2 linked regions of the Candidatus Chlorohelix allophototropha genome follow. The protein of the gene in region 2 interacts with the protein of the main gene of each other region in a pairwise test. Links are inferred from orthologs where the notes say so. Each region holds a gene or a part of one and is shown on either strand. Other genes may lie near its edges.

Region 1 (5,090 bases), on a different replicon or contig from region 2:
GTTCGCCCCCTACCGCGCCAGTTGTACGCAAAACTATCGGTAGCAGCGCAACGCCTGCCAATAGCAGCGTACCAATCCCACGCAATAGTAAGCCACGCAATTTTTCTTCATGGCTAAGTAAACGATAAAGCAGTAAAAGTCCGGCGAAAATCAGCCCATAATAGGCAAAATACCAACTTGTCAGCGACATCAGCACAAAAGAGAAAGCGGCAAACCCGGCGTACCATTGCCAGCGTCCTTCCCCTTTCAGCGTTTTGAGATACAGCAAAGCAAAGAGCGGCAACCAGAAGGCGGTAAGAAGTTCTAGTTGTCCAAGATTGAGCCACAGCGAGATGAGGGGGCTGAAAGCAAAAATAACTCCGGCAACAATGGCAGCGTGATAATTATCGCTCAGATAGCCTGCCAATAGGTAGGTGCAATAACCTGCCAGTGTAATTGCCAGCAAAACCCAAATATTAAAGGTGGCAACCAAACCGAAAAGATATTGAAGGGGAATGGAAAGCGTTCCGGTAGTAACATTAAGCGGGTCTAACAGCAGATCAATGCGCTGCGGGTAGTAGAGCATCTCGGTGTAATAGGGCAAGGCTCTGAGGTCAATTAGACTGTGCCTTACCCACCAGAGATGCCAAAGGTTTTGCCAACCGTCACTACCGGGCGTACTGATAATGCGGCTGCCCAAATTTAAAACCAGCGGATAAGTGAAAATGATGGCTCCCAGTAAGTAAAGCCCGAAAGGTATGGCGTGACGAAACCAGAAGCCCGACCTATTTTTCAACTTACCCGTTTTCCGCTCTCAAATCACCCGCCGCGTCGCAAGCGGTTGGCAAGGTTTTTGTAGAAGTAGGTTTTATCTTGGAGGCGTGCAAACCGAGCGGTAAAGGGTGCGAGGGTTACTCGCAGCATATCCTTATCCTGAATTTGGAAGTCAGGTTGCCCATCCACTGTAACGGCTGCGCCTTTGCGCGTTCCCACATGCAACGTGATGGTAGAATCACGCGGTACTACCAAATGGCTTAGGTGTGTAAGATGCGGTGCAAGCGCGGATAACACAATCGCACCCATATTTGGAGCTAGTACCGGACCACCAGCTGCAATATTGTAAGCGGTTGAGCCGGTGGCGGTACTTACGATTAAGCCATCGCCGAAATAGGTAGTGACGTATTCACCGTCAACGACCAATTGCACGTCAATAATACCTGAGAGATACGCGCGACCCAATACAATATCGTTCAAAGCCTGATATTGCCCCATTACTTCGCCGCTCCGGATATGCTCGGCTCTTAACATGACGCGCTCTTCTACCCAGTGCTCACCTCTTACAAAAGCCGGAATCTTATCGAGGGCTTCTTCACGACTCAATTCAGCTAAGAAGCCGAAACGCCCGAAGTCCACCCCTACGATTGGCACACCGTTTGCAGCAGCAAGATTTGCAGCGTGCAAAATTGTACCGTCCCCGCCTAGCACAAAAACTAATTCACATTCTGCCATACGCCGGGCATACTCACCCCCGTCTGGTACAATTCCGCGCCAGACTTTGATGCCTTCTTGTGTCAATAGCCTTTCAACTGCATCTGCCAACCCTTGTGCTTCGGGTGGAGGTGCAGGGCGGCTAACTACTGCCATATGTCTCACAGTTCCATTCTCCCTAATAGTTGTTCAAGTCCGTGTGCAGCCGGGGTAACCCAGTTATCAACTACTTCCTCCACAGCTTTCAGATGCGCCAAAAATTCGAGATTACCCTCAGTTCCCAAGATAGGTGAGCGGATTAGTCCTTGTAGGGTAAACCGATTGGTATTCCACCATTCTATCAAATCTTCAAGCACGGCGCGATGCACTAAGGTGTCCTTTATTATACCACCCTTTCCCACCCGTTCTTTGCCTGCTTCGAATTGCGGTTTTACCAGAACCACTAGGGGCGCATCGGGAATAATAAGGTTTCGTACTGCCGGTAGCACCAATTTAAGTGAAATAAAGCTCACATCTACGGCGGCTACGTCTGCTAGCGCTGCACCCCTACCGGGTTCAACTTCAGGCAGGCTTTCACTATAGCGCACGTTGGTGTGATCCAAAATATAAACGCGGGAGTCTTGCCGCAAACTCCAGGCTAATTGACTATTGCCAACATCCAGCGCAATCACTTTACGTGCGCCATGCTGCAAAAAGCAATCGCTAAAACCGCCCGTACTTGCTCCTACATCCAGCGCCAATTTTCCGGTTGGGTCAATCTGGAAAACATCGAGGGCGTGTTCAAGTTTAAAACCTCCGCGGCTGACATATTTTAAAGCGCTGCCTTCTTTTAGGTTAAGAGTATGCGCTTCGACAGGGTTCAGGCTTTGCCCTGCTTTATCAATACGGCGCGTTCCAGCCAGCACCTGCCCCGCCATTATCAAGGCTTGCGCTTTCTCGCGGGTGGGGGCGATACCCAGTTCCACCAGCCATTGGTCAACCCGCTTTTTAGTGGATTCAATCACAACTTCTGGTCGTTTTTTGGTAGAAGGGCGCGGTTTAGCCATTTTGCGCCTCCAACCGGGACATAAAGCGGCGACTACGTATGTGGCAGATTGCAATCGCTAGCGCATCGGCGGCATCATCCGGTTTCGGAATCTGGTCGAGGTTCAGCAGAATCCGCACCATTTCTTGTACTTGGTCTTTCTGGGCGCGACCATAACCTACCAGCGCTTGTTTAACCTGTAAGGGGGTGTATTCGAAAACGTCAATATTATGATCGGCGGCAGCTAGTAAGGCTACTCCTCGCGCCTGACTTACTGCTATAACAGTAGTGGTATTTTTATTGAAAAAAAGCTCTTCAATGGCTATCTCTGAGGGAAAGGCTGTTTCAAGCAAACCTGTAAGCTGACGATAAATTTGCTGCAACCGTTGTGGCATTGGCAGGCGCGGCGAGGTGCTGATCGCGCCATAATTTATCATTTCCAGCGAATCGTCCGGTCGTAAATGCACCAAACCCCAGCCCATTAAAGCCGAGCCAGGGTCTATGCCAAGTACCAGATTCTCATCTTTGTATGGTGTGGGCAAAAGTGCTAACCTATTGGAGAGCCGCAACCTCATCCCGAATATTCAGGTTGCTATAGACGTTTTGTACATCGTCGAGGTCTTCAAGACGTTCCATCAACCGTAGCACTTGCAGCGCTTTGGCATCATCCAAATCCATAGTAGTTTTGGCATTGAAGATCGCTTCACTGGAAATTATTTTGATACCGCCATTTTCCAACGCTTCTTGTACCTTGCGCATTTCTTCAAATCCGGTATAAACTTCCAGTTCAATAACCTCGTCATCTTCGCTGACTTCTTGCACATCGTTTGCGCCCGCATCAATCGCGATGAGCATCAGTTCTTCTGGATCATACTTGCCAAGTTCGATGCGAATTAACCCTACATGCTCAAACATCCAACTTACCGAGCCGGGTTCACCGTGATTGCCGCCGCCTTTAGTAAAGGCGCTACGAATCTCAGAAGAGGTGCGGTTGCGGTTATCGGTCAGCGCCTGTACCAGAATTGCTGTTCCGCCCGGTCCGTAGCCTTCGTAGAAAATTTCTTCAAGCTGCAAACCGCCTTCACCGCTGCCCATGCCTTTTTCAACGGCGCGTTTGATATTGTCAACGGGCATGTTTTCGGCGCGCGCTTTCTGGATTGCTACACGTAACTTAAAGTTGGTGTCAGGATCAGCGCCGCCACCCTCTCTAGTCGCAATCGAAATTTCGCGAGCGAGCTTGGTAAAAACTGCGCCTCGTTTGTTATCAATGATGGCTTTCGATCGTCGGATTGAATGCCATTTACTGTGCCCTGACATACTTTATTTCTCTCCTCAACATCGGATATGCTTACCTGTATTGATCCGTGTTAACTGATATATTTAGCGGACTCGATTAATTATACCATTCTGTTACGAACCTTTTCAACCGCTAGAGACAATTCGTAAAGTCGCATACGATCTTCAGATCTGAGCACGAATCCTGTTTGTTCTAGAACTTTGTCCAAATCCGAGTTTGTCGGCAACATCATAACCAGCGAATATTCCAATGGCTTTGCTATTGCGTTGTGGACAAGATGTTGTGCCAATTGAGCTTGTGTTTGCACATCACCACCCAGCCAACTGACAAATATCTCCTGCTGATTTTCCCATTCATCGTAGTTAAATACACTCAACGCTTTAAGTTTATCACCCTCAAAGCCTCCGGTCACAGCATTTCTCGCCAACTTACCTTGCAAGTCGGTCAGTTCCAACTTTCGCCATGTCCATGAGTCACAATGAAACCCCTCGTCAAGCTGCCATTCTCTCGAGTTAATAATAAAGTCCCAAGCTAACTTTAACTCATCAGGCTGCAAGGAACGAAAAGTGATATTTGTATTTTCAGGCAATGGGATAATATTCTTCTGTCCTATAGCATAACTGTAGGAAGCTACAAGACGGAAACCGAAACGTTCAGCTACCCGGTGCATTGGAATATTGTCTTCCGCGGTGCTGTAGCGCAACACGTTTATTTCCTCTTGGTTTACTACATCTATCGCGTGTTCGAGCAATCGATAGGCTAAGCCAAGCTTTTTATATGGGGTAGCAACCCGCACTCCCGACCACCAACCGGTTTTTAAGCCTGATTCATTCATTGTTTTGAGGCAGTAGAGTCCGGCAAGCTGTTGCTCAATCTCGGCTACAAATACCTTTATGTTCGGTTCGGAAAGTCTTTCCTCCCATACAAAAGGCATGTAATCGTTACCGCCCCATACATCTTTGCAAACTTCTTTGACGGCAGGCAAATCTTCCAATTTACCTGCCCTGAATTGTAACGCTAAATCGGGTTGCATCAGGATTCGGATTCTTCCGGTCTTTGGGACAATTGCTTTTGCTGGTGATCTACAAAATAATCGAACATTACCAGATACAATTGCTCCACAAAAGAGGGGTCAATGCCATGTTCAACGGCAAGCTGGCAAGCTCGCTCAAGAACCTGACGTTCGCGTTCGGGCACGCGCACCTTATCGGCGCTCGGTTTCAGCTTGCCAACCTCTTCGACAAACCGGGCACGCTCGCCAAGCAGTGCAATCACCTGTGCATCAATGCGGTCTATTTCCTT
Region 2 (5,136 bases):
CCAAATCTAGCAAACTGCTAACAGTCTCCAGCATTGCGCCGAAATTATTCAGGGCATATTCTTGGTTAAGCTCTTTACCCTGTATTAAAAGTTCTCGTGCCTCAACTCGATTTCCTTGCAGCATACTGTTAAACGCCATCATAGCGAGGGTTTCAAGCTCAAGATTGTGAAGACCAATTTGCTGACTTAGCTTAAGTGCCGAGTTATATTGTTCCCGCGCATTTATATGCTTCCCGATAAAATTACTTATATTACCTTGCTGATAAATTACAAAAGTTTTTAGATAATGACTGCCCAGTTGTTCAGTTAGTTCATAGGTCAGTTTTAGCTGTTCGGTAGCCTCCCGATAGTTTCCTCGCAATATCTGACAATTTGCCAGACCAAATCGACAATAGGCTTCTTGGTTCTGGTTGCCCACTTCTGCAAAATATTTCAAAGCTCTTTCAAAGTAAATCCCTGCTCGTATCAAGCGTCCCATTTCCTTATACACGGTTGCTAGGTAAATATCACTTTGCATAACCCGGTATTTTAGTTCTAATTGTTCGAATAGTTCCTGACCTTTCTTAAAAGAATTTTCAGCTTGTTCAGCCTGACCGGAATCGGTTTTAACTATCCCTGCGGTGGTGTATATTAGCGCTTGCGCATAGATTTTTTCCCGACTCAAGCCCCTACCAGCAACAAATGCCGAGGCTCTTTCAATCAGGCGTGCCCCCTCCTCAACCATTCCCATACGTGAATAACCGAGAGCGCGTAGCGCCAAGCACATTGCTGCCCCTTCGACAGATCCATTTTCAAGGTGTTGCTTTTCTATTTTCTCGGTTAATCTTATAGCAGCCTCGCTCTGCCCTTTTTCAAACAAAATTCTGGCATATGTAAAGGCAAGTTCCGGTATAGACTCCACCGCTTCTTGCGGGATTAGCCCGATTAGTTCGGTCAAGCGGTTGATAAGCCCTGACTCATAGAGCGGAGTAGCCAGTCCGGCTACTATTTCCGCTGCCTTTCGCCCTTCATTTATAGTAAGGTAATTTTGCACACCTTCTATATAATATTCTGAACGCAAAGCCAGTTCAGCCGCTTTTAGGTTACATGCTCGCCATACTTCTTTCTTATTAGCAAGACGCGACTGTAGAAAACGCTTAAAGAGCGAGTGATACTTATAATAAAAAGTATCGGGTTTGCTGAAGTCACTAGAAGGAACTTCGGCTACCACTTCCACGAAGAGCTTGCGCTTGTCCAGTTTTTCTAATATTCGCTCACTATCCTGTAAACCGGTAAGCTCGTTGCATAGTTCAGGACTTAAAAGGTGTAGGCAAGAAGTCTGAAGAAGAAAATCCTCTATATCAGGGGGCTGGTCAGCTAGAACCACATCTCCCAAATATTCAAACAGAGCCGAACTGTCCAGATAGCCCTGACCATAGGGACCACTTAGTCTATCGAGACGACTTAATGATGATTTCCGACCTGCTAAAGCGAGGATAACGGCGGTGACCCAACCTTCGGAATATTCCACCAACTTGTCCACCATCTCGGAGTCTTTAATCTTGTACACATCAACCAGCAAATCAGCAATTTCCTGACGTGTAAAGCTTAACTCGGCTGCTCCTATACCTTTTATCAGGCGTTTGGCGTATAAATAAGCCAGCGGTAAATGGTCTGGTACACTTCTGGTGGAAACAATCAGTTTGAGATGTTCAGGTAACTTGAGCGCCAGAAATCGCATAAAGGTTCCAACCAACTCACTTTCAGCGTACTGATAATCATCAAGTACCATCACAGAAATCTTGTTATCAACCGAAATTTGGGTTGCCAATTCTTCTGCAAACTGATTTGCCAGTCGTTGGAGATTATTTTCCTGCTCTAGGCTTCGCCCAGATTCGATTTGTGCTAAAAGCGCATCAAACTGAATACCAAATTCAGGAAAGGCTACTTTAACTGCTTGCACTAGATAGCGGAAAAATCTTAGGGGGTCTCTATCGCCTTCATCGAGGGAATACCAAATTAACCGCGCTGTGGTTTGTGCGACAAAATCGGCAAGGAGGGCTGTTTTACCATAACCTGATCCAGCCGAGATTAAGAGCAAACGATAAGAATCAAAGTCGTTGATTTCATCAATCAAACGCTGGCGGCTGACTAACCCTCGTGCTTTAGGTGCTGTAATCTTTGCAATAAAAATTGCTTTATCCACTCCAGCTAAAAATAATTATTCATCTAACTATTAATCAATTATAATTCTAAAATTTTAGGGTTACAACATGGTAGAGTATTATTATTATGCTATTTTACAACACTATTGTTACAAAACATACAAATTCATCTATATAAACTGAACCAAAATCTAAAATTCTTACTAGAAAATGGTTGAATAAAGATTATTGTTTTTAGGCTTTAAGTTGTTTACCAATTCAAAATAAAGCTAGGTGTCCTAATATTTCTAAAGTTATAATACAAAAAATGGAGGCTTTGCGACACTTAAATCTCAATAAATAATGCAAGAATTTCAATTTTTGAGGAAATGAATGAAATTATCACCTTGCTAATTTCTACTGTCCTAGAAACCGCAACGCTTCCAGCACTTGCTCTTCAAGCGATAATTCTTGCCCTGCTGGTAATGCGTTCAATGCGGTTTGTATCTCTGCGGGGGTGTAACCTAAACCGCCTAACGCTTCTACCAGTTGTCGTCGTTCCAATACGGTGGGATTTGCTTCCACCTTCCGGCTTGTTTTTGCCGTTTGCACATCTACCAACTTCCCTTTTAACTCAAGAATGATTCGGGCAGCGGTTTTGGGTCCGATACCGGATACTTTCTTTAAAAAATCTACGTTACTCTGCGCAATAGCCAGATGGGTTGCACCCACATCCGCTGTTCCTATCAAGTTAAGCGCGGCGCGTGGTCCTACGCCTGACACGCTCAATAACATTTCAAATAATTCCTGCTGCTCAGTGGTTTTGAAACCGTAAAGAGCAAGCTGATCTTCGCGCACGTAAAAATGGGTAAACAGCTTTACCTCTCGCCCAATTTCGCCTAGTTCGTCTAGCACTGAGGTAGGTACAAACACTCTCAGGCTAACTCCGCCTACATTGATAAGCACCGAGTCGGTTCCCATTTGCTCTAACTGACCACGTACTGCTGCAATCATTCTCCTTTTTCCTCCAGACCCAGCAAACGTGCTGCATTCCCACCCAATATCTGCTCTAATTCAATTTCGTTTAACATTGCTTCCCCTCGCACTCTTTCCAGCAAACGTGCCTGTCCAAGTAGGGGATAATCGCTTGCCCATAGGATTTTATGTGCCCCTGCCAGATCGCACACTGCTCTGAAAATGCCAAAGCGGTATAAATAAGTGGTAGCGGCTGTATCATAGTACAGGTTGGAAAGGGCTTTGGCTATTTCGGGCATTAATTCGTAAAAGGGTAGCCCACCTCCCCAATGCGCTGCAATGATATTACATTCCGGGTGATGTTGTGCTAAAGCCAGAATTTTATCCGGGGTGGTTTTGCCCTTGCCGGGGTAAAGATGCCCCAATGGCTCACTGGCATGTAGCATTATGACTCCCTTATATTTGGCGGTTAATGCTGCCAAATCGCGGAATAAAGCAGGTTCGGTAAGGTCAAAGCCTTGCCCGTCGGCGGTTAGTTCACCCAAACCACGTAACCCGGCTAAATAGCAGCGTTCCGCTTCGTAAAGCGCCTTATCCCCCTCTAGCGGTTGTATCGCTGCCAACCCTACCAGTTTATCCGGGAAAGCCTTTATTGCTTCAATAATATGATCATTTGAGGCGGCGCAAAGTGTGCCATCAGCGAAGGCATAGCCGGTAACCACCGCTCTAGCTATTCCGGCACGCTCCATTTCCTGTACCAGTTCAGCCGCGGTTACCATTTTGGCTTTTGGCGAAGCGTAACATTCCCGAAAACGCTCATCACGTTCGGTTAGCTCGTTTCGGCGGTCTATCAAATCTTTTGAAAAAATGTGGGTATGGGAGTCAATAATCATGGGAAGGATTATTTGGGCGGTAAATCCTCGATAATATCAAGGCGATTTACTTTATTGGGGTTTTTACGATTGCCCTCATTTGGGCTACTAGCTTGATGAGTACGGCGGCGTTGTTCAATGAGTCGCTCAATAAAACGTAGCATATCTTCTTCACGCCCTTCCGCAATATCCACCCAAAATTTGAAGGTGCGCTCTACTTCCTGTTCAAGAAACTGCCCAAATGTAAGGGTAAAAGGACGGGTTAGAGTTGTGCCGAGTTTGCGGCTGGTTTCACCACCGAACCGTAAAAGTTGGCTGAGCATACCGCTAGGTAAAAATCGCTGCTCTCTTTCGCGCTCAAGTAGAAGCTGGCTAAAGATTACGGTGGTAATATCCTCATCCGTATCGTTATCCACTACCTGAACTTCTTCGCCCGATACCACCAGTTTGGCTACTCCATCCAGAGTAATATAGGTTCGAGTCTCGGTATCGTAAAGTTTTCGGTTGTTATAGCGTTTGATTACTCGCATAAAATTAATGTCTACGTCGTTCAACCAAGTTATCGTTTTCGTCATAGCGTTCTTCAAAGATTTCACCGCCCGGTTGGTCATTTTCCATATACAACCGGAAAGTATCATTCGAGTTTGCGTAGTCCATATTATCGCGTAGTACCTGCAAGATAATCTTTAGGTCATCTTTTGAACCTTCTATATTTACAATGACTTTCATTTTTCAATCCTATTTATTAAAAAATACACCGTAAACGTTATCTTTAATAGCTTGTAGGCACTCTTCCAAATGTCCAGTTACTTCGAGATCTTGCCACTTTTTGTTATCTCGATAATAAGCTAGGATATAAAGGCTATGCCCATCATCTAGGGGGCTGATACGCGCCCATGGCGCATAATAGCCCTGCCATTGCTTTGATCCATGCGGAACTACGTATTCGTACATTGTCAGCACTCCACGGCGATCTTCTGCCAGAATGCTTTCCCATTTTGGGGCTGAACCTATGAATTCCTGCGCACGTTTAAGTAATTCACTAATTCCTACTATCCGCATAAGTAAGCATAGCACGAAGCTAGGCTTATATCAACCGGAAGGAGAGTTGGTTTGACCTACGCGCCTACTGTGACTTCCACGAGAAACGTAGAATTTTGTGTTTT

What was found. Proteins that work in one complex are often made in the same cells at the same time.
Region 1: the proteins of ruvA (region 2) and ruvC interact in binary tests that used the Escherichia coli proteins (3 or more experiments, as listed by UniProt). The link is inferred for Candidatus Chlorohelix allophototropha from one-to-one orthologs.

Annotation. Positions count from the first base shown.
Region 1 is NZ_CP128400.1:341,803-346,892, reverse strand. Bases 1,270-4,208 are described here. They hold ruvC (crossover junction endodeoxyribonuclease RuvC), read right to left. Parts: upstream 3,034-4,208; coding sequence 2,506-3,033; downstream 1,270-2,505. Other genes in these bases: OZ401_RS14200 (GNAT family N-acetyltransferase), read right to left, coding at 3,889-4,208; OZ401_RS14205 (YebC/PmpR family DNA-binding transcriptional regulator), read right to left, coding at 3,044-3,808; OZ401_RS14215 (TlyA family RNA methyltransferase), read right to left, coding at 1,629-2,513; OZ401_RS14220 (NAD(+)/NADH kinase), read right to left, coding at 1,270-1,623. In the rest of the region: OZ401_RS14225 (glycosyltransferase family protein), read right to left, coding at 1-775; more of OZ401_RS14220, read right to left, coding at 799-1,269; more of OZ401_RS14200, read right to left, coding at 4,209-4,821; OZ401_RS14195 (chorismate mutase), read right to left, coding at 4,821-5,090.
Region 2 is NZ_CP128401.1:89,572-94,707, reverse strand. What follows is about bases 1,340-4,324. They hold ruvA (Holliday junction branch migration protein RuvA), read right to left. Parts: upstream 3,138-4,324; coding sequence 2,541-3,137; downstream 1,340-2,540. Other genes in these bases: OZ401_RS23500 (polyhydroxyalkanoate synthesis regulator DNA-binding domain-containing protein), read right to left, coding at 4,000-4,324; OZ401_RS23505 (amidohydrolase family protein), read right to left, coding at 3,134-3,991; OZ401_RS23515 (AfsR/SARP family transcriptional regulator), read right to left, coding at 1,340-2,185. Outside these bases: more of OZ401_RS23515, read right to left, coding at 1-1,339; more of OZ401_RS23500, read right to left, coding at 4,325-4,545; OZ401_RS23495 (hypothetical protein), read right to left, coding at 4,505-4,699; OZ401_RS23490 (hypothetical protein), read right to left, coding at 4,709-5,032. UniProt on the Escherichia coli protein: The RuvA-RuvB-RuvC complex processes Holliday junction (HJ) DNA during genetic recombination and DNA repair.